DNA from 3 places in the Saccharopolyspora sp. NPDC003752 genome. Region 1 is predicted to be linked to each of the others. Evidence: riboswitches for the same ligand, from Rfam matches in the RefSeq annotation. Region 1 holds a riboswitch; each other region holds the start of a gene.
The links. Region 1 has a riboswitch for cobalamin ahead of ACWEV3_RS20570 (HoxN/HupN/NixA family nickel/cobalt transporter). Riboswitches for the same ligand answer to the same signal wherever they lie in the genome.

Region 1 (8,067 bases):
CCTTCTCCTTCAAGGAGAACGATGCCGAGGGGCTGCCGGTCTACGTGGCCGACCGCGAACGGGCGGCCCGGGTCGCCGGCATCGCGGTCCGGCACGCGACGCTGCGGCACGTGCCGCCGCAGGACAAGCGCCTGGCGCTGATGCTGTCGGCCTACCCGACCAAGCACTCCCGGATCGGCAACGCCGTCGGCCTGGACACGCCGGTCAGCGCGGTCCGCCTGCTGCGGGCGCTGCGCGAGCGGGGCTACGACATCGGACCCGAGGATGGCCCCGACGCGCTGCCAGGCGTCGCGGACCAGGACGGCGATGCGCTGATCCACGCGCTGATCGCCGCCGGTGGCCAGGACCGCGACTGGCTGTCCGAGGAGCAGCTCAGCGGGAACCCGGTCCGCATCCCCGCGCGCCGGTACGCGAGCTGGTTCGCGACGCTGCCCGAGGACCTGCGCACCGCCATCGAGCAGCACTGGGGACCGCCGCCGGGCGAGCTGTTCGTCGACCGCTCCCAGGACCCGGAAGGCGAGATCGTGCTCGCCGCCGTCCGCGCGGGCAACGTCGTGCTCATGGTGCAGCCGCCGCGCGGTTTCGGCGAGAACCCGATCGCGATCTACCACGACCCGGACCTGCCGCCGAGCCACCACTACCTGGCGGCCTACCGCTGGCTGATCGACGAGTTCGGCGCGCACGCCATGGTGCACCTGGGCAAGCACGGCAACCTCGAATGGCTGCCCGGGAAAACGGCGGGCATGTCCGCCTCGTGCGCCCCGGACGCCGCGATCGCCGACCTCCCGCTGATCTACCCGTTCCTGGTCAACGACCCCGGCGAGGGCACCCAGGCCAAGCGCCGGGTGCACGCCACCCTGGTCGACCACCTCGTGCCGCCGATGGCCCGCGCGGAGAGCTACGGCGACATCGCCCGGCTGGAACAGCTCCTCGACGAGCACGCCAACATCTCGGCGATGGACCCGGCGAAGCTGCCCGCGATCCGCAGCCAGATCTGGACGCTCATGCAGGCCGCCAAGCTCGACCACGACTTGGGGCTCGACGAACGGCCGCACGACGCGGAATTCGACGACATGCTGCTGCACGTCGACGGCTGGCTCTGCGAGGTCAAGGACGCCCAGATCCGCGACGGCCTGCACGTGCTCGGCGACGCCCCGGCCGGCGAGGCCCGGGTGAACCTCGTGCTCGCGATGCTGCGCGCGCGCCAGATGTGGAGCGGGCAGAGCGCCGCGCTGCCCGGCTTGCGGGAAGCGCTCGGGCTCGCCGAGGACGGCAGCGCCGCCCGGGAGCAGGTCGACGACGTCGAGACCCGCGCGCACGCCCTGGTCCAGGCGATGGAGGACCGCGGCTGGAGCCCGGATTCGGCGCCCGAGGTGTGCCGGGAGGTCCTCGGCAGCGCCGAGGACGCGGTCGTGCGGGTGCTGGAGTTCGCCGCGACCGAGGTGGTGCCGCGGCTCGCCGCGACGACCGACGAGATGACCGCGACGCTGCACGCCCTCGAAGGCGGGTACGTTCCCGCGGGTCCCAGCGGGTCGCCGCTGCGCGGGCTGGTCAACGTCCTGCCCACCGGCCGCAACTTCTACTCGGTCGACCCCAAGGCCGTGCCCAGCCGCCTGGCCTGGGAGACGGGATGGGCCATCGCCGAATCCCTGCTCGACCGCTACCGCGCCGACACCGGCGACTGGCCCCGCTCGGTCGGCCTGTCGGTGTGGGGCACCAGCGCGATGCGCACCTCCGGCGACGACATCGCGGAGGTGCTGGCGCTGCTCGGCGTCCGGCCGACCTGGGACGAGGCGTCGCGCCGGGTCAACGGGCTGGAGGTGATCCCGCTCGACGAGCTGGGCCGCCCCCGCATCGACGTCACGGTCCGCATCAGCGGTTTCTTCCGCGACGCCTTCCCGCACGTGGTCGCGCTCCTCGACGACGCCGTGCGCCTGGTCGCCGCCCTCGACGAGCCGGACGAGCAGAACTTCGTGCGGGCGCACGCGCACGCCGACCTCGCCGAGCACGGCGACGAGCGGCGCGCCACGATGCGGATCTTCGGCTCCAAGCCGGGCGCGTACGGCGCGGGGATCCTGCCGCTGATCGACAGCCGGAACTGGCGCGACGACGCCGACCTGGCCGAGGTGTACGCGGTGTGGGGCGGCTTCGCCTACGGGCGCGAGCTGGACGGCGAACCGGCCCGCGCCGACATGGAGAGCGCCTACAAGCGGATCTCCGTGGCGGCCAAGAACACCGACACGCGCGAGCACGACATCGCCGACTCCGACGACTACTTCCAGTACCACGGCGGCATGATCGCCACGGTCCGCGCGCTGACCGGCAAGGCCCCGGCGGCCTACATCGGCGACAGCACGCGCCCCGACTCGATCCGCACCCGGTCCCTGACCGAGGAGACGTCGCGGGTGTTCCGGGCCCGCGTCGTCAACCCGCGGTGGCTGGCGGCGATGCGCCGCCACGGCTACAAGGGCGCGTTCGAGCTGGCGGCGACGGTGGACTACCTGTTCGGCTACGACGCCACGACCGGCGTCGTGGCCGACTGGATGTACGAGAAGCTCGCCGAGACCTACGTGCTGGACGAGGAGAACCAGCGGTTCCTCACCGAGTCCAACCCGTGGGCGCTGCACGGCATCACCGAGCGGCTGCTGGAGGCCGCCAACCGGCAGATGTGGCAGGAGCCGAACCCGGACACCCTGCAGGCGCTGCAAGACGTCTACCTGCAGACCGAGGGCGATCTGGAGGACGGGCCCGGCCAGCGCTGACAACCGGTCCGGGGCGGGCCAGAGCTACCAGACCCCGCCCCGGCGTCCCGCAATTTCCATTGAAATTGCGGAGGTTGTCCACAGCCATCGGCGTGTCCTGGCGCAACACGCTGACGGTCCGCAATTTCCATTGAAATCGAAGGTCCGATTTCAATGGAAATTGCGGGACTTCGACACTACCGGCGCGACTGCGGGGCGAGGTCCGCCACCGGTCCGACGACGATCACCGCGGGCGGCTTGATCTCCGCGTCCCGCACGGCGTCGGCGACCTCGCCGAGCGTGGTGCGGAGCGTCTGCTGGTTGCGCGTGGTGCCTTCCTGCACCACCGCGACCGGCGACTTCGGGTCGCGGCCGTGCTCGATCAGGACGGCCGCGAACTCCCTGATCCGCTTGACCGCCATCATCAGCACCAGGGTGCCGCGCAGCCGGCCCAGCGCCGGCCAGTCCACCAGCGACTGCTCGTCGTGCGGCCCGACGTGCCCGGACACGACCACGACCTCGTGCGCGACGCCGCGGTGGGTGACCGGCACGTCGGCCGCGGCGGGAGCCGAGAAAGCGCTGGTGATCCCGGGAACCGTGGTCACCGCGATCCCGGCCTCGACGCACGCCAGCAGCTCCTCGAACCCGCGCCCGAACAGGTACGGGTCGCCGCCCTTGAGCCGGACCACGAACTTGCCGGCCTTGGCGTGCTCGATCAGCAGCGAGTTGATGACGTCCTGGTTGGCCGCCCGCCCGTAGGGGATCTTCGAGGCATCCACCACCTCCACGTGCGGGCCGAGCTCTTCGAGCAGCTCGCGCGGCGCCAGGCGATCGGTGATCACCACGTCCGCGCGGCCCAGCAGCTGGCGCCCGCGGACCGTGATCAGGTCCGGGTCGCCCGGGCCGCCGCCCACGAGCGCGACGCCCGGCGCCGGCGGCTCGGACCACTCGTCGACCACACCGGTGCGCAACGCCTCCACGAGCCCGTCCCGCACGGCGGCGGAACGCCGGTGGTCGCCGCCCGCCAGCACCCCGAGCAGCAGCCCGCTGTGCTGGGCCACCGCGGGCGTGACGGCGGTCCCCTGCGAGGCGTCGTCGGCGCGGACGCAGAAGATGCGGCGCTGCTCGGCTTCGGCCGCGACCGCGGCGTTCACCTCGGCCCCGGTCGCGCACGCCACGACGTACCAAGCACCTTCCAGGTCGCCGTCGGCGTAGGGGCGCCGGTGCCACGTCAGGTCGCCCGCCTCGGCCATCGCCTCGACGGCCGGGGTCGCCTCCGGCGCGATCACGTCGACCAGCGCACCGGAGTTGATCAGGCGCGGGACCCGGCGCTGCGCGACGGTGCCCGCGCCGACGACGACCACCCGCTTCCCGGCGAGGTCGAGCCCGGCGAAGTAGTGCTGTTCAGTGTGCTTGGTCATGTCCGTAGTCCATGTCGGCTCCGCCCCGGCGAACTCGCCGGGGCCTTGTGCTCGGGGGCGCAGCCACGCGGTAGGCCACCTCGTCGTGGCTCACGATCACCGGCCTGACCTCGGGGCGCCACCTGGCACAGCCGGTGGACGCCGGTCACGCGCGTTCCGCGTCGTCGCCGCGGGCGGCGACTTTCCACCAGAGCGCGGCGCCGCCCCATACTGCCATGAAAGCGGCCAGCGTCAGATAGCCGAGCAGCTCGAAGTGGTCGCCGATGGCCGCGACCGGCTCCGCGAAGGACGCGCCGAGCTCCTGGAGCAACCCGGCGAGGACGACCAGCGCGACGACCGCGGCGAGCACCACCGTCAGCGCGGTGGTCGTCACGTTGACCCACAACCGCCGCAGCGGCCGCGCCAGCGACCACGTGTAGGCCCGGGACATCAGCATGCCGTCCACGCTGTCCACTGTGCACATTCCGGCGGCGAACAGCAGCGGCAGGCTCAGCACGGCGATCGCGGACAGGTGCTCGGTCGGGGAGACCATGGCGAGCACGGTGATCTCGGTGGCGGTCTGCATGCCGAGCCCGAACAGCAGCCCGATGCCGAACAGGTGCCAGGAGCGGGCCACGTTGCGCATCCGCCCCCGCAGCACCCGGGCGAGCAGGCCGCGCCGCCCGAGCACCAGCTCGACCTCGGCCTCGTCGACCGCGCCGCGGCGGGCGCGGCGCAGCAGCCGCAGGGCATCGCGCAGCACCAGCGCGTTGAGCACGGCCAGCGCGGTCAGGACCGCGATCACGATCAGGTCCACCGCCGTGGCGACCCGCACGCCGGCCTCCTCGGCCCACTGCTGCGCGGCGGGCCCGGCGATGAAAGCGACCGCGACGGCGAGGAAGAGCACGACGCTGGCGTGCCCGAGGGCGAACCACATGCCGGTCGACACCGGTCGCCTGCCGCGCTGCATCAGCAGCCGCGTGGCGTCGTCGATCACCGCGACGTGGTCGGCGTCGAACCCGTGGCGCAATCCGAGCAGGTACGCGGTCATCCCCGCGGCGGCCAGCCCTCCCACAGCGCCGAACTCCTGCTGCTGCAGCAGGTACGCGCCCCAACCCGCCAGGTGGAGCACTCCGACGGCGGCCAGCACGACCGCTGCTTTCCGGCGCTCGATGGCGCCCCAGCCGGCCTGCGGCCGACTCTCTTCGGCATCCCGAGACATGGGATATCCGACCTCCTGGGTTTCCCGCCCGAGGGGCTCGGTGTCCGCACGCCGCGGCGCGGCGCGGGGCCGGCGCGCAGTCTCCTGACTCCCGAATCGACGCGGCACCCCGGCCTTCCAGCTGCACGCAGCCGTGGCAACGAGTGGGGCCCACTCCCCGGTCACAGTGGCGGGACCGTCCCGGATTCGCACCGGGTTCCTGCACTGTCGGCGGCCGTATCCTTGCCTGCCCCGCGACCCGAGGTCAAACCCCGGGTGAAGCCGATCACGCGAAGGCCTTGTTTGGCGACGAGGGCCGGTTGGGTACGTCGCGCTTACCGGTCTGCGCGGCCGAACGGGGCAACCCGGACGGGTGAACACCGGTCTTCCGCTGCTCTGGTCGGCCAGCGCATGCTTGGGCTACGGCGACCTCAAGGGCCTGCGGGAACGCGGGCCGACGGGGACAGGAGGCGACCATGAACGAGACCCACACCATCACGCTGAACCTGCAGGTCGTGGAGGCGGGCGCGAAGACCACCGCCGACGTCGGGTTCACCACCCCGGGCGGTCAGGCGCTGCACGGGCACGGCACCGCGCGCCGCCACCCGGACGACCCGGAGGTACCGCAGATCGGCGACGAGATCGCGATCGCCCGCGCCCTGTTCGAACTGGCGCACAAGCTGCTGGACAACGCGGCCAGCGACATCGGCGAGCGCCTGCACCGCCGCGTGCACCTGCCCGCCTGACGCGGAGCCGGGGGCGTCTCCGACCCGCCGGGGGCGCCCTCCGGCATGTCTCACGAATGCGCTTCGACCACCTCGCGCGCCGTCTTCGCGACGAGGTCCGCGAGGTCGTCGTCGAGTCCGGGGCGGGCCCGGACCCGCAGCGGCGCGGGATCCAGCTGCGGGAGGTCGTCGCGCACCACCAGCCCTTCCAGGCGCGGCTTCGCCGACGGCAGCAGCGCGACGCCGAGGCCGGACCGCGCGGCCGCGAGCACCCCGGCCAGATCGGCGGCCTCGCACACCAGGTCCGGACGCCGGCCGATCCCGGTCACCGCGTCGACCGCGAGCCGCCGCGTGGTGCACGGCTCGTCGAAGACGACCATCGGCAGCGGCTCGCCGGGGCCCGGCGGCGCCCAGTCCGGTGCCGCGTACCAGTCCAGCCGGAGCCAGCCCGCGTCCCGGCTCCGCCCGCCGACCGACGGGTCGATCAGCAGCGCGATGTCGACGCTGCCGCGGTCCACGGCTTCCGCGAGCCGCGCCGTCCGGTCCAGGCGGAACCGCACCTCGAACGCCGGGAAGGCGGCTCGCATCCGGGTCGCCAGCTCGGGGAGCAGCCGGTCGGCGGCGTGCTCGGTGGAGCCGAAGACGAGCGTGCGGCGTTCCTCCGCGCCGAGCCGGCGCAGCGCCTCGTCGTGCGCGCCGAGGATGCGCCGCGCCTCGGCCAGCAGGAGCTCTCCGGACGCGGTGAACTTGGCCTGCCGCCCCTCCCGGACCACCAGCTTCCGGTCCAGCACCCGCTCCAGCTTGCGCAGGTGCTGGCTGACCGCTGACTGGGTCAGGGACAGCGCGGCGGCGGCCCGGTGGAACCCGCCGCAGTCGGCGACCGCGACCATGCTGCGCAACGCGACGATGTCCAGCACTGCACCCATGCGACCACCCTAACCGATCAGCGATTGAAATCGATCGCGATTACTTATCGTCGTTGGACGCGGCCGGGCCGGACGGGCGAGGCTTGGGATCATGCAGAGCACCCGCTCGATCCCGCTGCCGCTGGCGGCGCCGATCGTCGTCATCTGGGCCAGCGGATTCCCCACCGGGAAGCTGGGTGTCGGCGCCGCTCCCCCGTTCCTCCTGACCTCCGTGCGGCTCGCGCTGGCCGCGGCGGTGTTCGCGGCGATCGCGGTCTGCTCCCGCGCGACCTGGCCCAGCGGCAAGCGGTTCGGGCACACCGCCGTCGCCGGAATCCTCACCAGCGGAGCGCAGTTCGCCGGGTGCTACGGCGGGATGGCCGTCGGGGTCCCGGCATCGGTGACCGCGCTGGTGCTCGCCATGAACCCGGTGCTCACCGCGGCGCTCGCGGCCGGATTCCTGGGCGAGCGGCTGAGCCGGATCCGCGCGATCGGGCTCGTCCTCGGCGTGCTCGCCGTCGTCGTCACGCTCGGCGGCCAGGTGCTCGCCGACGGCGCGGTGAACCCGGGAATCCTGCTCACCCTGCTGGGATTGCTCGGTTTCTCCGCGGGCGGGCTCTACCAGCAGCGGTACTGCGCCGGGGTCGACGTCCGGGCCGGCGGCGCCGTGCAGTCGGGTGCGGCGGCGCTGGCGGTCGGCGTGATCGCGGTGTTCGAGCAGGGCCACGTCACGCACTGGGGGCAGGCGACCGCGGTGCTGCTGTGGCTGGTCCTGGCGGGATCGGTGGCCGGGACCGCGTTCTACCTGCGGGCGATCGCGGTCGGCGGCGCGAGCCGGACGACCGCCCTGTTCTGCGTCGTCCCGCCCGTGTCCGCCCTGCTGTCCTGGCCGATCCTGGGCGAAACGCCGTCCCTCACCGCCGTGCTGGGAATGGCCCTGGGAGCCGTGGCATGCGTGCTCGGCACCAGGCCCGACCCGGCCCGCGAGCCCAAGTCCCGAGAACTCGCGGAAGCGCCCGCCGCTTGAGCGTTTTCGGTTGCTGCAGGCGCTCTTCGGGATGCGGCGCGGCGCGCTCCTGCCCTCGAAGCGGCGTG
Region 2 (10,763 bases), on a different contig from region 1:
GATCGTGCGCATCCTCGGCGAGGACGGGACACCGGTGCGCCGCGGCGCGACCGGGCGGATCTTCGCGGGCAACGACATGCTCTTCGAGGGCTACACCAACGGCAGCAGCCGGGAGATCCGAGACGGACTGATGTCCACCGGCGACCTCGGGCGCATCGACGCCGCCGGGCGGTTGTTCGTCGTCGGCCGCGAAGACGACATGATCATCTCCGGCGGCGAGAACGTCTACCCCAAGGAGACCGAGGACGCCATCGCCGGGATGCCGGAGGTGTCCGAGGCCGCCGTCATCGGCGTCGACGACGCCGAGTTCGGGCAGCGGCTCGCGGCGTTCGTGGCGCTCCGCGCCGACGGCGACCTGGACGCCGAGCAGCTGCGCGACCGGCTTCGCGGCAGGCTGTCGAAGTTCGCCATGCCCCGCGATGTGGTGTTCCTCGACGAGCTGCCGCGCAACGCCACCGGCAAGGTCGTGCCGCGCGAGCTGCTCGCCCGCCTGGAGGCATGACCGGCACGGCTGCACGATCACGTCCCGTGGCGGGTTAGGCTGCCTCGGGTGAATGACCGTCTAGTGTGGATCGACTGCGAAATGACCGGTCTCGATCTCGGCAAGGACGCGCTGATCGAGATCGCCGCCCTGGTCACCGATGCCGACCTCAACATCCTCGGCGAAGGCGTGGACATCGTCATCCACGCCGACGACGAGGCGCTCGCCGGGATGCCCGACGTGGTGCGCGACATGCACGACCGCTCCGGGCTCACCGAAGAGGTGCGCCGCTCCGAGGTGACCCTCGAAGAAGCCGAACAGCGGGTGCTGGAGTACATCCGCCAGTACGTGCCGGTCGACCGTTCCGCGCCGCTGGCCGGCAACTCGATCGCCACCGACCGCGGCTTCATCTCGCGCGACATGCCGCGGCTGGACGCCCACCTGCACTACCGGATGGTGGACGTGTCGTCCATCAAGGAGCTGTGCCGCCGCTGGTACCCGCGGATCTACTACGCGCAGCCGGAGAAGGGCCTCGCGCACCGCGCGCTGGCCGACATCCGGGAGTCCATCCGCGAGCTCGCCTACTACCGGCGGACGGCGTTCGTCCCGCAGCCGGGGCCGACCAGCGAACAGGCCCAGGCGGTGGCCGCCGAACTGCTCAACGGCGATGGCGCCGGCAAGGCCCGCGAGACCCCGGAGAACGGCCGCTGACCAGCGCGCACCGGGATAACCGGAGCCGGTGGAAAACCCGGTGACAGCGCACGCTACTATGTGAGCGTTGCTCCGGAAGGGTCCGAAAGGGCCGGTCCGAGCGGCCGAGGTGGGTGTAGCTCAGTCGGTAGAGCACTGGGTTGTGGTCCCAGGTGTCGCGGGTTCGATTCCCGTCACTCACCCCAAAGAAAGGCCCCGTTCCGCTGGAACGGGGCCTTTCTTCATTGCCCGGTCGCTCGGGGTGAGCGGTTGTTCCCGGTGCCGCCGGGAACAACCGCTCACGCCCAACTCACCTGTTGCCCTGCACCCACTGGTCCCACGGGATCTGCCAGTCCCCGAAACCGTCCCAGGAACGCAGGTTCGGCCCGCCGGAATTGGTGATCTGCACGACGTCGCCCTTCTTCAGCAGGTCGAAGACCCACTTGGCGTTCTCCATGCTCATGTTGATGCAGCCGTGGCTGACGTTGCGCCGACCCTGGTCGCCCACCGACCACGGCGCGGCGTGCAGGAACTCGCCGCCGTTGGAGATCCGGACCGCCCACTTCACCTCGGTGCGGTAGCCGCCGGCCTCGATCGGCAGACCGTAGGTCGAGGAGTCCATCACCTTGGTGGCGTGGTGCTCCGTGACCACGTGCACGCCGTTGTTGGACGGGAAGGACGGCTTGCCCAGCGACACCGGCATGGTCCGGATCACCTCGCCGTTCTTCTCGATGCTCATCTGGTGCGAGGCACCGTCGGCCTTCAGGACGACCGCATCGCCGATCGTGATGGTGGCCTTGCGGTCCTCCTCGCCCCAGACCCCGTTGCCGAGGTCCTTGCCGTACACGTCGACGTCGATCGACACCTTGGTGCCCGGCTTCCAGTAGTCCTTCGGCCGCCAGTGCACCTCGCGGCTGTTGAACCAGTAGAACGCGCCCTCCACGGCCGGCTCGGTGCTGATCTTGATCGCTTCCTCGGCCTTGGCCTTGTCCGGCGCCGGGGCGTTCTGGCTGAAGTAGAAAGCCAGCGGCTGCCCCACGCCGACGGTCTGCCCGTCGAGCGGGTTCATCGACACGAAGCTCTTCTTGCCCGGCGAGACCGTGCTGAAGGTGGATTGCTGGGTGATGGCCGGCCCGCTCGCCCCCTGCGCGGTCACGGACAGCGTGTAGGTCTTGCCGTAGCCGAGCTTCTCGCCCGCCGTCCAGCTCGCCCCGTCCGGCGCGATGGCACCGGACAGCTTCGCGCCTTCCGAGTTGGTCAGCACCGCCTCGACGATCTTGCCGTTGACCGCCGTCGCCTTGATCGGCCCGGCCGGTGAGATGTCCTTGGCGCCGTTCTGCGGTGCCAGTTCCAGTGTCGGTGCGGGCGGCACCTCATCGGACGCCGGAGTGGTCCCCGAACCCGATTCGCTGCAGCCGGCGACGAGCAACGCCACCAAGCCGAAGATCAACATTGTCAACAGTCGTGAAACCCGTACGGGAACCCCGACCGAATTACGCCACTCCCTCATGGGCAACAGTCCGTCCGATCCGATGCGCCACTACGCCTGTGAACAGTGTGCAGCAATGCCCCGACAGTGTGTGAAGGGACCACAAGATGCACACCGGGTGACCGCCCCTGGCCGATCGCCCTCCATAGAGACGCAACGCCCCACCCCGAGGTTGCGTTCCCACCCCGGCAACCTCGTCGAACCCAAAACCGACCCCCCTGTTCGGCACCCCCACACGACCGTGCTAATGTTTTCCACGTCGCCAGGGAGACCGGCCGGAACGGAAACCGAAAGGGAACCGAACCGAACGGATCAGAACTGACCGGCAGCCAGCGCCAATAGCTCAACTGGCAGAGCAGCTGACTCTTAATCAGCGGGTTCGGGGTTCGAGTCCCTGTTGGCGCACTCGATATGCGGAACGCCCTGCTTACGCGGGGCGTTTCGCTTTTTCCATATCTCGTCATTGTTTTGGGGGGCCGAGCCCCCCAGGCCCCCCACGGTGCGGTGTTCGGCTTCCGTTCTCGGGTCGCCTTGGGTTGGCTTCCGGGCCTGGGTAGCTCCTGGGCCATAAAGCATCCTTCGGACTGGGTGGTTCCCCTAATCGGCTTGGTGAGGGGACGTCACCTTCCTTCTGGGTGGTTCCCCTTCTCGGCTCGGTGGGGGGACGTCACCTTCCTTGCACGCTGGCCCTGCTCGGCTTCGCCTCGCTGGGGGACCTGACTCTCGGATCGGATGGCCGCTCTCCTTGTCTTCTTGGCTTGGGTTGGTGGTCGTTGCGGCGTGGTTGCCGGTGGGGATCGGGGTTGTACCCGGTCGGACCTGGTTTTGCTGGGGGTTCTTGGCCAAGGATCTGGGGGTTGGCTACCGATCGGGGGTTGCTGCGGCTTGGCCTTCTTCGGGTCCTTGATCAGCTTCTTCGTCTTCGCGGTGACCCTGGCTTGCTTGGTTCGGCTGGTTCTTGCCCTTCGCCGGGGTTCCGGCTCCGATCGCAGCTCGGAGTTCTCCCGCGCGCTGATGGGCGTCGGGATGAGCGCCATGCTGTTGCCACCCCTGCTCCCCGCCGGCTTGTGGGCCGCGGTGTTCGTCGCCGGCTCCGCCTGGCTGGGCTTGCTGGCGCTGCGCCGGCGTCCCGCTCTCGCCTACCTGCACCACTTCGTGGGCTCGTTGGCGATGGCTTACATGTTCGCCGCTTCGCGGCCTCACTCCGCCGCTTCGCAGGCGTTCTCGTTGCCCTCCGGGCACTCGCACGGGCACTCGCACGGCGGCGCTCCGGGCGTCTTCGACGCCCATCCCGCCGGCTTCGCGTTTCCGCTCGTCGCTTGGGTGCTGATGATCTACAGCCTGCTCAGCGCCGGCTTCGCCGGCACCGATCTGCTGCGGCCCCCTCCGGCCTGCCGCCGGTTCGGCGCCGCGACCGAACTGGTCCTGTCGTTGGGCATGGCCCACATGTTCCTGACCACGCTCTGACCCCTGGGCCCCACCCGCACGAAGTGCACACGGGTCGCGGGCCTCCTCAGTCCATTCCGGACACTCGGAGGGTGATGTTCAGGCGGCCCGCCGCCATGCCGATCTCCGGTCCCGTGCCCGGGAACGTCTTCGGCACCCCGTGGTAGGCCAGCCGGGACGGGCCGCCGAAGACGAACAGGTCGCCCGAGCACAGCTCCACGTCCGTCCACGGCTTGTTGCGGTTCTCCGCGTTCCCGAAGCGGAAGACGCAACTGTCGCCGAGGCTCAGCGACACCACCGGTTCCCGGCTCCGCTCGTCGCGGTCCTGGTGCATGCCCATCCGCGCGTCGGCGTCGTAGAAGTTGACCAGCGCCACGTCCGGCCGGTAGTCCTCGGCGGCGCGGCCGTAGGCGTCGGCCAACGCTCTGCGCCCCAGCTCGCCGAGCCAGTCCGGGAACGGCGTGACCGGGGAACCGTCGCCGTCGTCGACCGTTCGCGAGTAGCGGTAGGGATACCAGTGCCAGCCGAGGCACACGGTCCGCACCGACATCACGCCGCCGCTGGGCAGCCGCGCCGACCGCAGGCCCGCCGGCGAACGCGCCCATTCCCGGCACGCGACGACCAGTTCGCGCTGCCGCTCGACGTCCAGCCAGTCGGGCACGTGCACCGCGCCCGGGGCGATCTCGGCCCGCTCGCGCGGGATCAACGAATCCACATCCGCCCCTCTACCACGCCAAGATCATCGCAGCTCGGCGATCTCCGCGTGAGAACGCTCTCAATGCTGGTTTCACTACTCCGTTCAGGTTAGGCTTGCCAAACTTTTGGAGCCAACCGGACAGGCAGGGAGCACCATGTTCCGTCCTCGTCGACTGCTCGCGGTCATCACCGCCGTGCTCGCGCTCGGCACCGCCGCGGCGTGCGGCACGTCGACCCCCGAGCAGTCCCCCGCGCCCCAAGGCACCGAGCGGATCGTCACTCACGCCAAGGGCCAGACCAAGATCACCGGCACCCCGAAGCGGGTGGTCGTGCTGGACACCGGAGAACTCGACGCGGTGCTGGCGCTGGGGGTCAAGCCGATCGGAACCGTGCTGCCGGACGCCAACAAGACGCTGCAGCCGTACCTCGCCGAGAAGGCCGGTGACATCGAGATCGTCGGCACCATCGGCTCCCCCAACCTGGAGAAGATCACGGCGCTCCAGCCGGACCTGATCCTCTCCAGCAAGGTCCGCGACGACCAGAACTACGAGGCGCTGAGCAGGATCGCGCCGACCGTGTTCGCCGAGACCGTCGGCAAGACCTGGAAGCAGAACTTCCTGCTCGACGCCGAAGCGCTGGGCAAGAAGGACGAGGCGCAGCGGATCCTCGACGCCTATCAGCAGCGCGCCGCCGACATCGGCAAGCAGGTCGGCGACCCGGCCGCCCGCAAGGTCAGCATGCTGCGGTTCATCCCCGGAGACATCCGCCTGTACGGCAAGGGCTCCTTCATCGGCACGATCCTGGCCGACGCGGGTTTCGGCCGCCCCGACAACCAGCAGATCGAGCAGACCCACACCAAGATCAGCCGCGAGCAGATCTCCCAGGCCGACGGCGACCAGCTGTTCTACGCCGCCTACGGCGAAAGCGCCAAGCAGCAGATGACCGGCGTGGTCGACTCGGTGCAGTGGACGACCCTCAACGCCGTGAAGAACGGCAAGGCCATCGAGGTCCAGGACGACACCTGGTACCTCGGCCTCGGCCCGATCGCCGCCAACCTGGTCCTGGACGACCTGCAGAAGGCCTTCGCCCAGCAGTGACCCGGAGAAGAGCCCATGGGTCCACCGGACTCACGGGCTCTTCGCTGCGCCGAGCCGCAGATCGCCGGCGCTGCGCCCGACGCGCAGCTCGCCCGCCCCGGGCTCGACGTCCACCACCACCGACACCTCGGCTCCCGCCTCGGCCTCGGCGACGGCGAACCCCGCCAGCCGCAGCGGCTCCGCGGCGTACACCTGCACCACCTCGCGTCCCGCTCGGTCGCCGGTGTTGCGCAGCTTGACCCGCACGCCCTCGCCTTCGGCGACGGCCTCCAGGTACTGCCAGGTCGTGTACCCGAGCCCGTGTCCGAAGTGGAACGCCGGTGTCACGCCCCGGTCTTCGTACGCGCGGTAGCCGACCACGGTTCCCTCGGTGTAATGCAGTTCGCCGTCCACCGGCTGCACACCTGGCAGCGGGACCGGGACGTCGGCGAGCTCGGCGGGGAACGTCGTCGGCAACCGGCCGCCGGGCTCCGCCTCGCCCAGCAGCACATCGGCCAGCGCGTCCCCGTACTCCTGGCTGCCGAACCAGGTCCACAGCACCGCGGGCACGTCGGCGGCCCACGGCATGAGCACCGGCGAACCGGCGTTGACCACCACGACGGTGTTCGGATTCGCCGCCACGACCTTGCGGATCAGCTCGTTCTGCGCGCCGGGCAGATCCAGCGAGTCGCGGTCGCGGCCCTCCGTCTCGACCTCGTCGTTGGTGCCGACCACGACCACCGCGACATCGGCGTCCCTGGCGACCGCGAGGGCCGCCGCGAGTTCGCTGGCGTCGTCCCATTCCCGTGCGCGGTGCCCGATTCCGACCGCCACCAGCGCATCGAGGCTCTGCGGGGTGAACTCCACGGTGAGCGCGGCCCGGCCGGCGTCGTCCAGGTCCGATTCCACGATCACCACGTTGAACCGCTGCTCGGGCGGCTCCAGCATGTCGCCCATCGGATCGTCGATCCCGTCCGCGCGCACCACGTCCGCGGCCAGCACCTCCCGGCCCGCGAGCTCGACGCGGAAGCCGCCGGTGCCGTTCACCCCGAACACGTGCTCGCCGACGTCGAGCAGGAGATTCCCCCGCAGCCGCAACGACTTCGTCCCGGCAGGCAGCCCGCCGAGCCACAGCAGCCGCTCGGTGCCGCGCAATTCGCTTTCGAGCACCTCGCCGTCGGCACCGAGGTAGTCGACGCGCAGGCCGTTGCCCTCGCCCGCCGGATCGGCGACCTCCGCACCCGGGATCACGTCCAGCAGCCGCCGGTGCCGGACACCGCGCTGGTACACGACATCCGCGTCCGGCAACGCCGCCCGCAGCCCGTCCAGCGGAGTCACCACGTGCGGCGGGCTGACGTGCGAGGAACCGCCGCCCTGCGCCGCCGGAATGGTGGCGTTCTCGCCGATCACCGCGACCTTGGCGACCTTCGGGTCGATCGGCAGCAGCGGCGCATCCGACACGACCTCGTTGCGCAGCAGCACGAATCCCTGCGCTGCGAGCCGCCGGATGACCGGCCGGGCCTCCTCCGGCGGACCGCCACCGCCAGGCTCGGAGTCCTCGAACGCGCCGACGCGGTCGGCCAGCCGCAGGACGCGCAGGACCTTGTCGTCGAGCACCGACTCGGGAACTCCGCCCTGCTCCACGGCCTTCGCGAGTTTCCCGTCGCTCCAGGGGCTTTTCGGCCCGGGCATCGCCAGGTCGAGACCGCCGAGCGCCGCCGCCTGGAGCGAGCGGGTGGCGAACCAGTCGGACACGAGCACGCCGTCCCACGCCCACTCGCCCTTGAGGATGTCGTTCACCAGCGCGGAATTCTCGGTCATCGTGCTGCCGTTCACCGAGTTGTAGGCGGCCATCAGCACCCACGGCGACGCCTTCGCGATGATCCGCTCGAACGGCTTGAGGTAGAGGTCGCGCAGCGTCCGCTCGTCGACGATCGCGTCGTAGCTGAGCCGCTCGGTCTCGCTGTCGTTGGCCACGAAGTGCTTCGGCGTCGCGGCCACCCCGCGCGACTGGATGCCCGCCACCACCTCGGCGCCGATCTCGCCGATCAGCAGCGGATCCTCCGAGAAGTTCTCGAAATGCCTTCCGCCGAAAGGACTTCGGTGCACGTTGACGGTCGGCGCCAGCACCACGTGCACGCCCCGGCGGCGCGCCTCGTCGCCGAACATCTCCCCCGCGGTCCGCGCCGCCGCCCGGTCCCACGTCGCCGCCAGCGCGGACGCCACCGGGAACAGCAGCGAGGTGTCGCGCTCGTCCCAGGTCGTGCCGCGCACCCCGTTCGGGCCGTCGGAGAGCACCAGCGACCGCAGCCCGATCCGGGGCATCGGGTGCAGGGTCCAGAAGTCGGCTCCGGTCAGCAGCCGCGCCTTGTCCGCCACGGTCAGCTCCGAGAGCAACGACCGAAGCTTCGCCTCGTCCACCGGGTCCCCTTTCGCCAGCCCCCGGCCGCCCAGTCTCGGCCACCGCGCCCGGACTGTCGACCGGTACCGCGCCAAGCCGCTATCTGCCCATGCGCGCCGCCCCCGAACCCAACATGTAGTGTGTTGATCGCTGGTGGTTCACCGGAGGCGTCCGGTGAGGCAAGAGGGAACCCGGTGCGAATCCGAGACTGCCCCGCAGCGGTGAACGGGAACGAAAGTCGTGACCCCGCTGCCGAACGGCAGCGGGTAGAGCACTGGGCGAACAGCCCGGGAAGCCACGACCACTAGGCCGCCCGTGAGTCCGAAGACCTGCCGCCGGTGCACGCGCGAAGCGTGCTGTCCGGGACCTCGAGGGCGGGTCTGCGCGGACGACCAGCGGCTGCCGCCGCGGGTCTCCTCGCGCGCCGTCGTGGTCCGCCGAGCTCGCGAGGGAGAAAGCCCGTGACGGCGACACTCAACGACTGGACCCGTGTGTCCACTGTGGTCCACCAAGCCTGCGCCGGGCTGTCCGGCGTGTCCGCCGAAGCCGTGCTCGACGAGGTGCGGCGCACCGGCTACACCGGCATCAGCGACGACGAGCTCTCGCTGGCCCAGGTCATGGCGGCGCGCACGCTGATCGAGACCGAACCGAACTACTCGCAGGTCACCGCCCGGTTGCTGCTGGACCGGATGCGCCGCGAGGCGCTGAGCTACCTGGGGGAGCCGCAGGAGGCCGACCAGGAGGAGATGCGCGCCCACTACCCGGAGTACTTCGCCGACTACGTGCGGCGCGGCATCGAGCTGGAGATGCTGGACCCGGAACTGGGCGCTTTCGACCTGGCGCGGCTGGGCGGCGCGCTGGTGGCGGAACGCGACCTGACCTTCGGCTTCCTCGGGCTGCAGACCCTCTACGACCGGTACTTCCTGCACCACGACGGCACCCGGTTCGAGCTGCCGCAGGCCTTCTTCATGCGGGTCGCGATGGGTCTCGCGCTGCGCGAGGACGACCGCGAGGCGCGGGCCATCGAGTTCTACCACCTGCTGTCGTCGTTCGATTTCATGTGCTCGACGCCGACGCTGTTCAACGCCGGCACCACCCGGCCGCAGCTGTCGTCCTGCTTCCTGACCACTGTGGACGACGACCTGTCCGGCATCTTCCACTCGATCAGCAACAACGCGCTGCTGTCGAAGTACGCCGGCGGGCTGGGCAACGACTGGACGCCGGTGCGCGGCATCGGCGCCCACATCAACGGCACCAACGGGAAGTCGCAGGGCGTGGTGCCGTTCCTGAAGATCGCCAACGACACCGCGGTGGCGGTCAACCAGGGCGGCAAGCGCAAGGGCGCGGTGTGCGCGTACCTGGAGACCTGGCACGTCGACGTCGAGGAATTCCTCGACCTGCGCAAGAACACCGGCGACGACCGCCGCCGCACCCACGACATGAACACCGCGAACTGGGTGCCCGACGAGTTCCTGCGCCGCGTCGAAGCCGACGAGCAGTGGACGCTGTTCTCCCCGGACGAGACCGCTGACCTGCACGACCTCTACGGCAAGGCGTTCGCCGAGCGCTACCGCGCCTACGAGCAGGCCGCCGACCGCGGTGAGATCAAGGTGTTCAAGCGGGTCCGCGCGGTGGAGCTGTGGCGGCGGATGCTGACCATGCTCTTCGAGACCGGCCACCCGTGGATCACCTTCAAGGACCCGTGCAACCTGCGCTCGCCGCAGCAGCACAACGGCGTCGTGCACTCCTCGAACCTGTGCACCGAGATCACCCTGAACACCAGCACCGACGAGGTGGCGGTGTGCAACCTCGGGTCGATCAACCTGGCCCGGCACGTCACGGCCGACGGCATCGATGCCGAGAAGCTGGAGCGCACCACCCGCACCGCCGTGCGGATGCTGGACAACGTCATCGACATCAACTTCTACACGATCCCCGAGGCACGCCGGTCCAACCTGCGGCACCGGCCGGTCGGGCTGGGGCTGATGGGCTTCGCGGACGCGCTGTTCGCGCAGCGCATCCCGGTGTCGTCGGATGCGGCGGTGGAGTTCGCCGACCGCAGCATGGAGCAGATCAGCTACCACGCCATCGCCGCGTCGAGCGCGCTGGCGGCCGAGCGGGGCCGCTACGAGTCCTTCGACGGTTCGCTGTGGAGCCGCGGCATCCTGCCGATCGACTCGCTCGAACTGCTCGCCGAGGCCCGCGACGGCGACGTCGACCTGGACCGGTCGTCCACGCTGGACTGGGAGGCGCTGCGGGCGCGGGTGGTGCGCGATGGCATGCGCAACTCCAACGTGATGGCCATCGCGCCGACCGCCACGATCTCCAACATCTGCGGCGTCAACCAGTCCATCGAGCCGGTCTACCGCAACCTGTACGTCAAGGCGAACATGTCCGGCGACTTCACCGTGGTCAACCCGCACCTGGTCGCCGACCTGAAGCGCGTGGGGCTGTGGGACGACGCGATGGTCGCGGACCTGAAGT
Region 3 (10,763 bases), on a different contig from region 1:
CGGGGTGGAAGTACTACCACGGTGGACAGGTACGGCGCGTCGTCCACTTCGGACACATCGGACGGCGGGAGCACTCGCGCGCCCGGCGCGCCGAGGTGCTCGCCGCGGACCGAGCGCTCCGGGACTCCGCATTCGGCGATCGCGGCGCGCAGCTCGCCGAGCCACCGGCCGCCTTCGTAGGCAACGACCGTACCGCGTGACCGCAATGCGACCTGCAGCGCGGTCACGTCCCGCATCGCCTGGATCACGGTGCGTGAACCGGCTCTCCCGACCCCTGTGCCACTGGAAGCCGAATGCGCGGCGGCATCCTCGGAGGTGGCGAAAGCCACGGTGCAGTCCTGATCGCGCAGCCGCTGCACCCGGGACGAAAACGGTTCCCGTGCCACGGAATTCGCGCAGCGCGGCCGGGGTCAGCATCCCCGGCTCGCCGGACGGACGAGCCTCACCGCGCGCACCGCGCCACGAACCGCCGCACCGCTTCGGGCTGCCCGGCCGGATGGGTGTGCAAATACGAGGCGTGCACGCCGCCGTCGACGAACCCTTCCCGCTGCGCGCCCGTCGCACGCCACAGCCACGCAGGCCGCGAGCCGCTGCCGGGCTCCAGGACGGTGCGGTGGAACTCGTGGCCGCTCACCCGTGCGCCTTCGTCGAACAGGATCGAATCGGCGGCGGCCACGGCGTCGCGGTAACCCAGCGTCAGCCGCGGCGACATCCGCGCCCGCGCGTCGAGCACGCCGCACAGCGGGTGACCGTCCAGCTCCTCCGCCAGGTACAGCAGCCCGCCGCATTCCGCGTGGATCGGCGCCCCCGTGGCGGCGAAAGCCGTGATTTCCTTGCGCAGCGCGGTATTCGCCGACAGCTCGGCCACGTGCTGCTCGGGGAACCCACCCGGCAGCACCAGGCCCGCGGTGCGTTCCGGCAGCCGCTCGTCGTGGAGCGGGTCGAGGACCGCTACCTCGGCACCGGCGGCTTCGAGCAGCTCGACGTGCTCGGCGTAGCCGAAGGTGAACGCCCGCCCGCCGGCCACCGCGACCACGGCCCCGGCCTGCGGCTGCACCTCGTCGCGCGGATTCCAGGCGGCGCCGGGCAATCCGGGGGCCGAGCGCGCGAGCGCGCGCACCGCGTCGAGATCCACCGACCGGGCAACGACTTCGGTCATCGCCTCGACCGCGCGGACGGCCTCGCCGCCGTGCTCGGCGGCCGTGACGAGGCCGAGGTGGCGCGATGGGACGGCGAGATCATCGGCGCGCGGGATCGCGCCGAGCACCGGGAGGCCGGCGTTGTCGGCGGCGTCGCGGAGCACCTGCTCGTGCCGTTGCGAGCCGACCCGGTTGAGGATCACGCCGCCGATCCGGACCTCCGGGCGGTAGCTGCGGAAACCGTGCAGCAGCGCGGCGAGGCTGTGGCTCTGGCCCCTCGCGTCGACGACCAGCACCACGGGCGCGTCCAGCAGCTGCGCGACGTGCGCCGTGGATCCGGCGGCGATCCCCTCGCCCGGCCCGATGCGGCCGTCGAACAGGCCCATCACGCCTTCCACGACGGACAGTTCGGCGCCGGCGGCGCCGTGCCGGAACAGCGGCGCGATCCGCTCCTCGCCGACCAGCACGGGATCGAGGTTGCGGGCCGGGCGGCCGGCGGCGAGCCGGTGGTAACCGGGGTCGATGTAGTCCGGGCCGACCTTGAACGGCGCGACCCCGGTCCCGCGCCGCCGCAGCGCGCCGAGTAGCCCGGTCACCACGGTGGTCTTCCCCTGCCCGGACGCCGGTGCGGCCACCACCACCCGGGCGTGCGAGGAATCGGTCACCACTCGATGCCCCTCTGGCCCTTCTGGCCGTCGTCCATCGGGTGCTTGACCTTGGTGGTCTCCATGACGAGGTCGGCGGCGTCGATCAGGGCCTGCGGGGCGTAGCGACCGGTGATCACGACGTGCTGGTGCCCGGGCCGGTCGCGCAGGGTCTCGACGACCTCCGCGACGTCGACCCAGCCCCAGTGCAGCGGATAGGTGAACTCGTCCAGCACGTAGAGGCCGTGGCGCTGCTCGCCGATCCGGCGGGCGATCTCCCGCCAGCCCTCCAGCGCCGCGGCCGCGTGGTCCTCCTCGCTGCCCTTCTTGCGGGCCCACGACCAGCCCTCGCCCATCTTGTGCCACTCGACGGGCCCGCCCTCGCCGGTCTCGTCGTGCAACCGCCCCAGGGCGCGGAACGCCGACTCCTCGCCGACGCGCCACTTCGCCGACTTGACGAACTGGAACACCCCGATCGACCAGCCCTGGTTCCAGCCGCGCAGGGCGAGCCCGAAGGCAGCGGTGGACTTGCCCTTCATGTCGCCGGTGTGCACCACGAGCAGCGGCCTGTTGCGGCGCTGGCGAGTGGTCAACCCGTCGTTCGGCACTGTCGAAGGCTGTCCCTGAGGCATGCCCCGACCCTAACTGGCCGCCCCGGGACCGTCCGACTCGTGCCGAACGGTCTCAGCGGGCGGGCCGGAAGGCCCCGAGCTGCTCGTCGAGGTACCGGGCCAGTCGCTGCTTGTCCGCCGGGCCGAAGGTGTTCCAGCGCTCGCCGTCGTTGTTGCGGCGCGTCGTGACGCTGTAGCGGCCTTCCTCGGTGTCCCGCCAGCCGATCGCCGGGAGCCGGACCGCCTGCCCGTCGCCATCCCGGCCGGTCACCAAGAAGTAGCCGACCCGCCGCGTCGGCAGAGCCATGATCTTCTCCACCTTGCGCAGGTCCCCGCCGCCGCGCCTGGACGCGCCCGGCTGCGCCGAACCCAGCCACGAATCCGGCTCCGCCTCGCGCACCGGCTGGGGCGTCGGCTCACCGCCGGCGGCGATCGTCCCCGCGTCGAGCCTGCCTGCCGGGACCTCCGGCAGCAGGCCGACGCAGACCCGGGCGAGGCCGCGGACATCGATGAACTCGATCCGCAGGCCCTGTTCTTCCTGGACCGCCAGCACCCCGGCCCGCCCGGCCACCGCCACGCGCGCCCGGTAGACGGCGTCCGACCCGCCGTCGTAGGAGGTGACCGCCACGCCGATCTCCGGGCGGTGCAGCAGGTTCAGCGCCTGCTCCAACTCCGGTTCGGCGCGGCCGCGGTCGGCCAGCCGGCGCTGCTCCAGCCCACCCCAGACGTCCTTGCGGAGCCGGGCGCGTTCGTCGAGCGTGGCGGCGAAGTGCGGGATCTCGAACGGGAACTGCCGAAGGTCGACCCGCAGATCCTCGCCGAGAACGTCCGCCGCCTCCGTGGAAAGCGTGAACGATTCGATCATCTCTTCCCCTTCTGGGCACGCCTCGGTTCCCCGAGGAGCCGGTGCTCCTCGGGGAATCGCGCGGAACTTCGAACCCGGGCGGACTACTCGCCGAACACCGGCGGCGCGACCTTCGGCAACCCGAGGTCGTCCCAGGCCTCATCGGTGTCGACCACGTACTTGCTCTCGTGCTCGTCGTCCTCTTCGGACTTGCCGCCCTGGCCGCGACCGGCCCCACCGCCGCCGGCCATCCCGGCACCACCACGACCACCGGCTCCGGCGCCACCGGCACCCGCTCCACCGGCGGCCCCCAGACCGCCGATACCGGCACGCCCACCAGCGCCGAGCTGGCCACCACCGACCCGGCCGGCACCGCCCATGCCGCCGCCTCGGCCACCGCCCATGCCGCCGGCGCCGCCCGGGCGTCCGCCACCGGGCCCGCCGGGGCCGGGGCGCTGCTGGTTCGGCGGCAGCGGAGCCCACCGCCCGTTGTAGGGGTTCTGGCGCTCCCACTGGCCGGTGTTCGGATTCCAGCGGGTGTCCGACGGGGGCGTGGCCGGCGGGCTCTGCTGCCACACCGCGTTCGTGCTGCTCGGCGGGATGTTCGGCGCGCTCGGCGGGCTGTACTGCGGCGTCGAGGTGTTCGGGCTGGACCAGGCCGACTGGGTCGACGCGGGCGTGCTCGACGGGTTGATGGAACCGATCGTGTTCTGCGACGGCTCCGACGTGCCGGGCTGTTCCTCGGGCCCGCGCGGGGCGGGCACGAACGCCGGTGTCTGCGCCGCGGCCGTCCCGAAGTTGGTCTCCATCTTCGACATCACCTGGGCCGCTTCCGCGTGCGCGGCCTGGCTCTTCTCCTGCTTCTCCACGATGTCGTTGGCCCGGCTGAGGGCCGTGAACGGGTTCGGATCGGAGAAGTAGTTCTTCAGCTCCTGCTTCATGTCGAACTCGACGACCTCGGGCATCGAGTTCCGCGCCCGCTCCGCGGCCTCGGCCTGCATGCCGACCTGGTTGGCGGTGAGCTGGGCGGCGCTGCCGGAGTGCGACATGTGGTCGGCCAGCTGCGTGACGTGCTTCCGCATGGCGTCACCGGCCTCGCCCTGCCAGGTGTGCTCCGTCTTCGTCGCGGCCTGCCGGATCTGCTCGGCGAACTCCAGGAACTTGGCCCCGTGGCCGTGGTAGACGCGGCCGACGTCGTGCACCGCAGCGGGGTCGAAGTTCTCCCGGACGAACCGGTCCATCTCCTTGTGCTCGAAGGACAGGTAGTGCGTGTTCCCCAGCGAACCGGGCTTCTCGCGAAGCTCTTGGTCGACCGACAGGGCCTTGGCCTGCTCCTGCCCGTACTTCGACGCTTCCGCCGTGGCCTTGGCCTTCGACAACACGTCCGTCAGCACATCGCCGATGATCGGCACGTTGGACGCGCCCGCGTACTCCTGCTTCCCCTGCTCGTACGCGGAGTGCTCGTGATCGGCGATGTACTCCGACCCACCACCCGGTGGCGACGTCATGACTTCCCCCTTGATCTACCTTTTTAAGTTCTGCGCAAATGCTTCAGCTCTTCGGAAGATTCGCCAGCACCAACGGCGCGGCCTGCTGCACCACCTGGCACGCCGCTTCGGTGTCCCGAGGCTTGGTGGCCGCGATCGTCACCGACGTCGTGGAAGAGCTCGCCAACGAAACACCGCAATCGCCCGGCCCAACGAGCTCGCGCACCAGCTTCGCGCGCATTCCGGCGATCGAGGTGTCTTCCACTGTGCCGTCGGTGAAGTTCAGCTCGTCAATCGACTTGTCGTTGTTCGCGACAATCGAAAGGCCGCCACTCGTCGTCAGATTCCAGTCGCAGCCAGGCGCGCCGGAGATCCGTTTGACCTCTCCGGGCGCCTCGAGACTGAGCTTCCCCAGGTCTTCGGATGTCAGTAACTTACACGGATCAACCTTCGCCGCCTCGGCGCTCGTCGACGCCGTGGCCTTTCCGCTCTCGCTAGAGTCCGTGTTGGTTCCGCCATTCCCCGGGGTCCCACAACCTGCGACCCCAAGTAGAAGTGCAAACGCGCCCACAACGACAGGACTCGACACCAACCTACGCACCTGAACAATCCCCGTTCTCACACCTGCACGCCGTAGTTGGCGTTGCCTTCGTCGACTTCCCGGTAGAGCTGAATGCCCTTCTTGATCGCCTCGATCACTTGCGGCACGCGCTCCTGCATCTGCAGGATGAGCTCTTCATACGAGCGACCATCATCACCTGCTGCGACCGCTTCGTTGAAGTCGGTCATAACTCGACCCGCTGGACTATCCCCCAACGGTGTGCGCTGCTTCAATTGGAACAAATCACGCCGCATCTCCGACAGCGCGCCGCCATCGAACTCCTGGAAAATCCTGATCAGCTCGTCGCCTGCCTCCGGCGTGACCTGGAAGCCGCCGCTGTTGGCCGCGCTGATGATGCCCTGCATGGCGTCGTCCGTCGCGGCGAGCCCGGCCGCCGCCGATCCAATCGACCCCGTCATCGCTTCTCCCCAGAAGAATCGTCTTTCCCCGCAGCGCGGCCGAACCTAGCACCGCATCCCGCGCGCGAACGCCGATACGAGACAAATCCGCAATACCTCACCCGCTTGATCAACCCCAATGGCCCAATGGCACCGATTCGATGGTGGCCGAGCTCACGGGGTTCTGGAACGGTGCAGGCGACGATCATGGACGGTCGTCCCAGTCAGCGAGGAGTCGCCCGATGCCGACCAGGCCGCCGCTGGTGCTGTCCTTCGCCGCGCTGATCTCCAACTTCGACCGCTTCGCGGTCACCCCGATGCTGCTGCTGATCGCGCTGGCGATGGAAGAGCCGCTGGCCGCGGCGGTCGCCGTCGCCAGCGGCTACTTCCTCGCCTACGGCCTCTCCCAGCCGCTGTGGGGTTTGCTGTCGGACCGCTTCGGCCGGCTGCCGGTCATGCGCGGCACGATGCTCGCCGCCGCGGCGGGCGGGGTGGTTTCCGCACTGGCGCCGAACCTGACCGCGCTGGTCGTGGCGCGCGTGGTCACCGGCGCGTGCATGGGGGCCGTCGTTCCCGCGTCGCTGACCTACGTCGGCGATACCGTGCCGCAGGAGCACCGGCAGGGCGCGCTTTCCGATCTGATGGCGGCATCGGCGATGGGCACGGCGCTGGCGACCGCCGTCGGCGGGCTGCTGGCCGGTTTTCTCGACTGGCGCGCGGTTTTCGCGCTACCCGCCGTCTGCGCGGCGGTGTGCGTCGTCCTGCTCCGCAAGCTGCCGGAGCCGGAGCGCGCTCAGGCCCAGGGCGTGCGCAGCCACCTGATGGCGGTGCTGACGAATCGTTGGGCGCTGCTGGTCTTCGGGTTGGTGTTCGTCGAGGGCGCGGTGCTGCTGGGCACCATGACGTTCCTGGCGTCGGCGCTGGTCCACGGGGGCGTGGACGTCGCGGTGGCCGGGCTCGCCACCGCCGCGTACGGCGTCGGCGTGTGGGTGTTCTCCCGGCTGGTGAAGGTGCTGGGGCGGCGCTTGGCGGTCTGGCAGCTGATCGCGACCGGCGGCGCGTCGATGTTCGTCGGCTACCTGGTCGTGACCGCCACCGCGAGCATCGCGACCGTGGTGATCACGGCCTTGCTGCTCGGCGGCGGTTGGTCGTTCATGCACTCGTCGTTGCAGACCTGGGTGACCTCGGTGGCCCCGGAGGCCAGGGGCACCGCCGTGGCGCTGTTCGCGTCGGCGTTGTTCCTGGGCAGCGCGGCCGCATCGGCGGCGGCCGGGCATTTCGCGGAGCGCGGCTCGTACGGCTTGATCTTCGGGATCGCCGCCGCCACGGCGGTTCCGCTGCTGATCGTCGCTGCCGCCTGCCGCCACCGCTACCAGACACGCGTCGTCGCGCCCTCGGTCGGCGACCGGGCGGCGTGAGGGGCGATTAAAAGAGCCCCCGCACTCGACCGGCCTGGGGGTTACCGGGAGCGCGGGGGCATCTTGCGGGTCCACCCCTGGGGGTCAGGTGGACGGCGTCACCGTACCAATCGGTCGGGTGGGCCAGAAGACGGAACGTCGGATCTCGTAATCAAAACGAGATCAAGCGGCGTGAGGGCGCTCGTCCCGGACCGCGCGGACGACGCCGGCCACGTTGTCCGCGGACAGCTCCTCCAGCCGCAGGCAGGGGCCGCCCAGCGCGGCCCCGAGCCGACCGGCCAGGCCGAGCCGGACCGGTCCGTTCTCGCAGTCCACCACGACGGACGCGACGCCCGCCTCGGCGAGCAGGCCCGCCGAGCGCAGCGCGTCATCGACGGCCTGCTGCGTGCGAATCCGCCCGGTGAGCCCGGAATCCAGCGGCACGGTGGCCTTTCCGTCGGTCAGCAGCACGACCAGGGCGCGCCGTTGCGGGTCCCGCATCCGTTCGGTCTGCACCACCCGGTGCACGCGCAACAACCCGTCAGCCAGCGGCGTGCGGCCACCCGTGCGCAGCCTCCGCATCCGCGCGGCCGCGATGTCCACAGAGGACGTCGGCGGCAACGCGAGTTCCGCCGAGTCGCCGCGGAAGGTCACCACGCCGACCTTGTCGCGCCGCTGGTAGGCGTCCCGCAGCAGCGACAGGACGGCGCCGCTGACCGCCGACATCCGTTCCCGGGCGGCCATCGATCCCGACGCGTCCACCGCGAACAGCACCAGGTTCCCCTCGCGCCCCTCCCGGATGGCGCGCCGCAGGTCGTCGCCGCGCAGCACCAGCCCGGGGCCGCTGCGCCCGCGCGCGACCTGGTGCGGCGCCGCGGCGGCCAGCGTGGCCGCCAGGTGGATGCCGTGACCCTCCACAGTGGATGCCCGCGTCGTCCGGCCGCTCCGCGCCCGGGACCGCGACCGCCGCCCCGGCGCGCCGTCGCCGAGCCAGGGCACCTCCAGCAGCCGCGCCTGAAAAGCCGGCGCCGGCGCCGGCGGCGGCCGCTCCGCGGGCGCCCGGTCGTCGCTGCGCTCCTCCGAGCCGTCGGCTCCGCCGTCCGGCCCGGTGGGTCCTTCGGGCCCTTCCGGCGGCTGACCGCCGCCGTCCGGGCCTTCCGGCGGTTCGTCGTCGCCGTCGTCGGCGTGCTCCGCCGCCTCGGACAGGGCCTGTTGGAGCTGGTCCTCGTCGATGCCGGGCTCGTCGAACGGGTCGCGGCGGCGCCGGTGCGGCAGCGCGAGCCGGGCCGCCGCCTCGACGTCCTCCTCGGCGACCGCCTCGGCGCCGCGCCAGGCCGCGTGCGCGGTGGCGGTGCGCGCCAGCACGAGGTCGGCTCGCATGCCGTCGACGTCGAAGGACGCGCACAGCGCGGAGATCCGGCGCAGCTCGGCGTCCGGGAGGTCCACCGAGTCCACCCGGGCGCGGGCGGCGGCGATCCGCTCGGCCAGTTCGGCGTCGGCACCGGCCCACCTCGCGGCGAACCCGGCCGGGTCGGCTTCGAACGCCAAGCGGCGGCGCACCACCTCGGTCCGGGTCGCCACGTCCCGCGACGCGGCGACGTGCACGGTGAGGCCGAACCGGTCGAGCAGCTGCGGGCGCAGCTCGCCCTCCTCCGGGTTCATGGTGCCCACCAGCAGGAACGACGCCGCGTGCGAGACCGAAACGCCTTCCCGCTCGACGTGCGCGCGGCCCATCGCCGCGGCGTCCAGCAGGAGGTCCACGAGGTGGTCGTGCAGCAGGTTCACCTCGTCGACGTAGAGCACGCCCCGGTGCGCGGCGGCGAGCAGGCCGGGCTGGAAGGCGCGGACCCCTTCGGTCAGGGCGCGTTCCAGGTCGAGCGAGCCGATCAACCGGTCTTCGGTGGCGCCGACGGGGAGTTCGACGAGCTGGGCGGGTCGTTGCGCGGCTTCGGAGCCGTGCGGGCCGTCCGGGCACTGCGGGTCGGCGGCCTGCGGGGCGCAGCCGAAGCGGCAGCCGGTGATCACGTCGAGCGGCGGCAGCAGCGACGCCAGCGCACGCACCACGGTCGACTTCGCCGTGCCCTTCTCCCCTCGGACGAGCACGCCGCCGATGGCCGGGTGCACGGCGTTGAGCAGCAGCGCCAGCCGGAGGTCGTCGTGGCCGACGACGGCGGAGAAGGGGAAGCGCGGGGCAGCGGTCATGCCGGTGTTCCTTCCTCGGGGTTCGGACGCCCCGGTGGCGGGAACAAGGGGCGGCAGTGTCCTGACTCCCGGATCACCGCGCCCCTCCGGCCTTCCCAGGTCGCCCCGGTGGCTCGCGGGGGAGGGCCGCTCCCCGGTCACAGTGGCGCCGACCGTGCCGGATTCCCACCGGTTTCCTGGCGCACCCCTTGCATTCGGATCAAGGTGCATCGTCGCAGAACCGGCCCGGCGGACCAACCGACCGCGGCGACGACGAGACCAGCACCACTGCGGCCGGGGTCCGCGGGGGACTGTCACCGGCGGGCGGCGTGCAGCCCGTCGACGGGGCCGGCGAGGTGCCGTGAGCATTTTGTGCTGCCATAGCGACACAAAACGCTCACGGCCCCCGGCGACGATCACCACCAAGTCCCGAGTGGCACCGGTCACGCCCGCCGGCGGGGCTCCCGGCGCATGTCGACGTGCGGGATGCCGTCCTCGAGGTATTCCTCGCCGTCCTCGACGAAGCCGAAGGAGCGGTAGAACTCCTTGGCGTAGGTCTGGGCGGCGAGCACGGCAGGCGTGTGCTGCACCTCGGCGACCGCGGCGCGCATCAGCTTGCGCGCCAGCCCCAGCCCGCGCGCGCTCTTGGCGGTGCAGACCCGGCCGATGCGGAAGGTGCCGTCGGGGTCTTCCAGCAGCCGCAGGTAGCCGAGCACGTAGCCGTCGGCGGAGTCGATCCAGAAGTGGCGGGTGGTCTCCTCCAGGTCCCGACCGTCCAGCTCCGGGTAGGGGCATTCCTGTTCGACGACGAACACGTCGACGCGCAGGCGCAGCATCCGGTAGAAGTCCTCGGCGTCCAGGTCCGCGGTGTAGGCGCGGTGGACGGCGGTCGCGAGCGGCTGGAGGGTCACCCTTACCTGGATATCACAGCGAGGTCTCAATACCCGCATCCACCAGCACCGGGAGTAGTCAACGCCACTCCGGCCGCCGGCGGGCGGGCGCTGCTCTGATCGGGCCAGTTTCGCGCCGAATCGCTGACCCGCCGCCGAGACCGCGGTTAGCCTGCGCGAGATCGGGAGCCGAGCGGCCATGGGGGATTCGTGAGCGAACCGGTGTTCGGCGTCGACGGCGCGCGAACCGAGGAGGAGATCAGGCGCTGGGCCGACGGCATCCAGGCGAAGGCCGACCGCTACCAGCAGATGCAGCAGCAGGTGACGGCGGTCAAGGCCACCGCGGAGTCCCGCGACGGCGTGGTGCGGGTGACGGTCGACAGCGCCGGCGCGGTCACCGACCTGCAGATCACCGACGACGCGCGCCGGATGTCCGGCGCGGGTCTGGCGGAGTCGGTGCTGACGACCATGCGGCAGGCGCAGGCGGGCATCCGGGACCAGGTGGCCGAGGTCATGTCGGCCACGGTCGGCGACGACACCGAGACCGTCAACGCGGTCGTGTCGGCCTACC

Region 2: another riboswitch for cobalamin. It lies ahead of ACWEV3_RS02860 (ribonucleoside-diphosphate reductase subunit alpha); the one in region 1 lies ahead of ACWEV3_RS20570 (HoxN/HupN/NixA family nickel/cobalt transporter).
Region 3: another riboswitch for cobalamin. It lies ahead of ACWEV3_RS27225 (putative cobaltochelatase); the one in region 1 lies ahead of ACWEV3_RS20570 (HoxN/HupN/NixA family nickel/cobalt transporter).

The regions. Positions count from the first base shown of each region.
Region 1 covers NZ_JBSGJZ010000015.1:68-8,134, reverse strand. The annotation lists gene cobN (cobaltochelatase subunit CobN) at 1-2,762, shown strand, start outside; gene cobA (uroporphyrinogen-III C-methyltransferase) at 2,939-4,162, opposite strand; gene ACWEV3_RS20570 (HoxN/HupN/NixA family nickel/cobalt transporter) at 4,308-5,363, opposite strand; cobalamin riboswitch at 5,441-5,565, opposite strand; gene ACWEV3_RS20565 (DUF1876 domain-containing protein) at 5,819-6,088, shown strand; gene ACWEV3_RS20560 (LysR substrate-binding domain-containing protein) at 6,139-6,993, opposite strand; gene ACWEV3_RS20555 (DMT family transporter) at 7,085-7,999, shown strand.
Region 2 covers NZ_JBSGJZ010000001.1:588,914-599,676, forward strand. The annotation lists gene ACWEV3_RS02815 (AMP-binding protein) at 1-502, shown strand, start outside; gene orn (oligoribonuclease) at 551-1,192, shown strand; tRNA gene ACWEV3_RS02825 (tRNA-His) at 1,302-1,377, shown strand; gene ACWEV3_RS02830 (L,D-transpeptidase) at 1,482-2,624, opposite strand; tRNA gene ACWEV3_RS02835 (tRNA-Lys) at 2,993-3,065, shown strand; gene ACWEV3_RS02840 (DUF5134 domain-containing protein) at 3,603-4,127, shown strand; gene ACWEV3_RS02845 (alpha-ketoglutarate-dependent dioxygenase AlkB family protein) at 4,174-4,821, opposite strand; gene ACWEV3_RS02850 (ABC transporter substrate-binding protein) at 4,958-5,899, shown strand; gene ACWEV3_RS02855 (glycoside hydrolase family 3 protein) at 5,930-8,299, opposite strand; cobalamin riboswitch at 8,417-8,630, shown strand; gene ACWEV3_RS02860 (ribonucleoside-diphosphate reductase subunit alpha) at 8,741-10,763, shown strand, end outside.
Region 3 covers NZ_JBSGJZ010000023.1:124,862-135,624, reverse strand. The annotation lists gene ACWEV3_RS27265 (hypothetical protein) at 1-236, opposite strand, end outside; gene ACWEV3_RS27260 (cobyrinate a,c-diamide synthase) at 443-1,807, opposite strand; gene cobO (cob(I)yrinic acid a,c-diamide adenosyltransferase) at 1,801-2,415, opposite strand; gene ACWEV3_RS27250 (ESX secretion-associated protein EspG) at 2,468-3,259, opposite strand; gene ACWEV3_RS27245 (PPE domain-containing protein) at 3,343-4,746, opposite strand; gene ACWEV3_RS27240 (DUF3558 domain-containing protein) at 4,790-5,314, opposite strand; gene ACWEV3_RS27235 (hypothetical protein) at 5,344-5,745, opposite strand; gene ACWEV3_RS27230 (MFS transporter) at 5,967-7,142, shown strand; gene ACWEV3_RS27225 (putative cobaltochelatase) at 7,305-9,323, opposite strand; cobalamin riboswitch at 9,356-9,527, opposite strand; gene ACWEV3_RS27220 (GNAT family N-acetyltransferase) at 9,746-10,213, opposite strand; gene ACWEV3_RS27215 (YbaB/EbfC family nucleoid-associated protein) at 10,403-10,763, shown strand, end outside.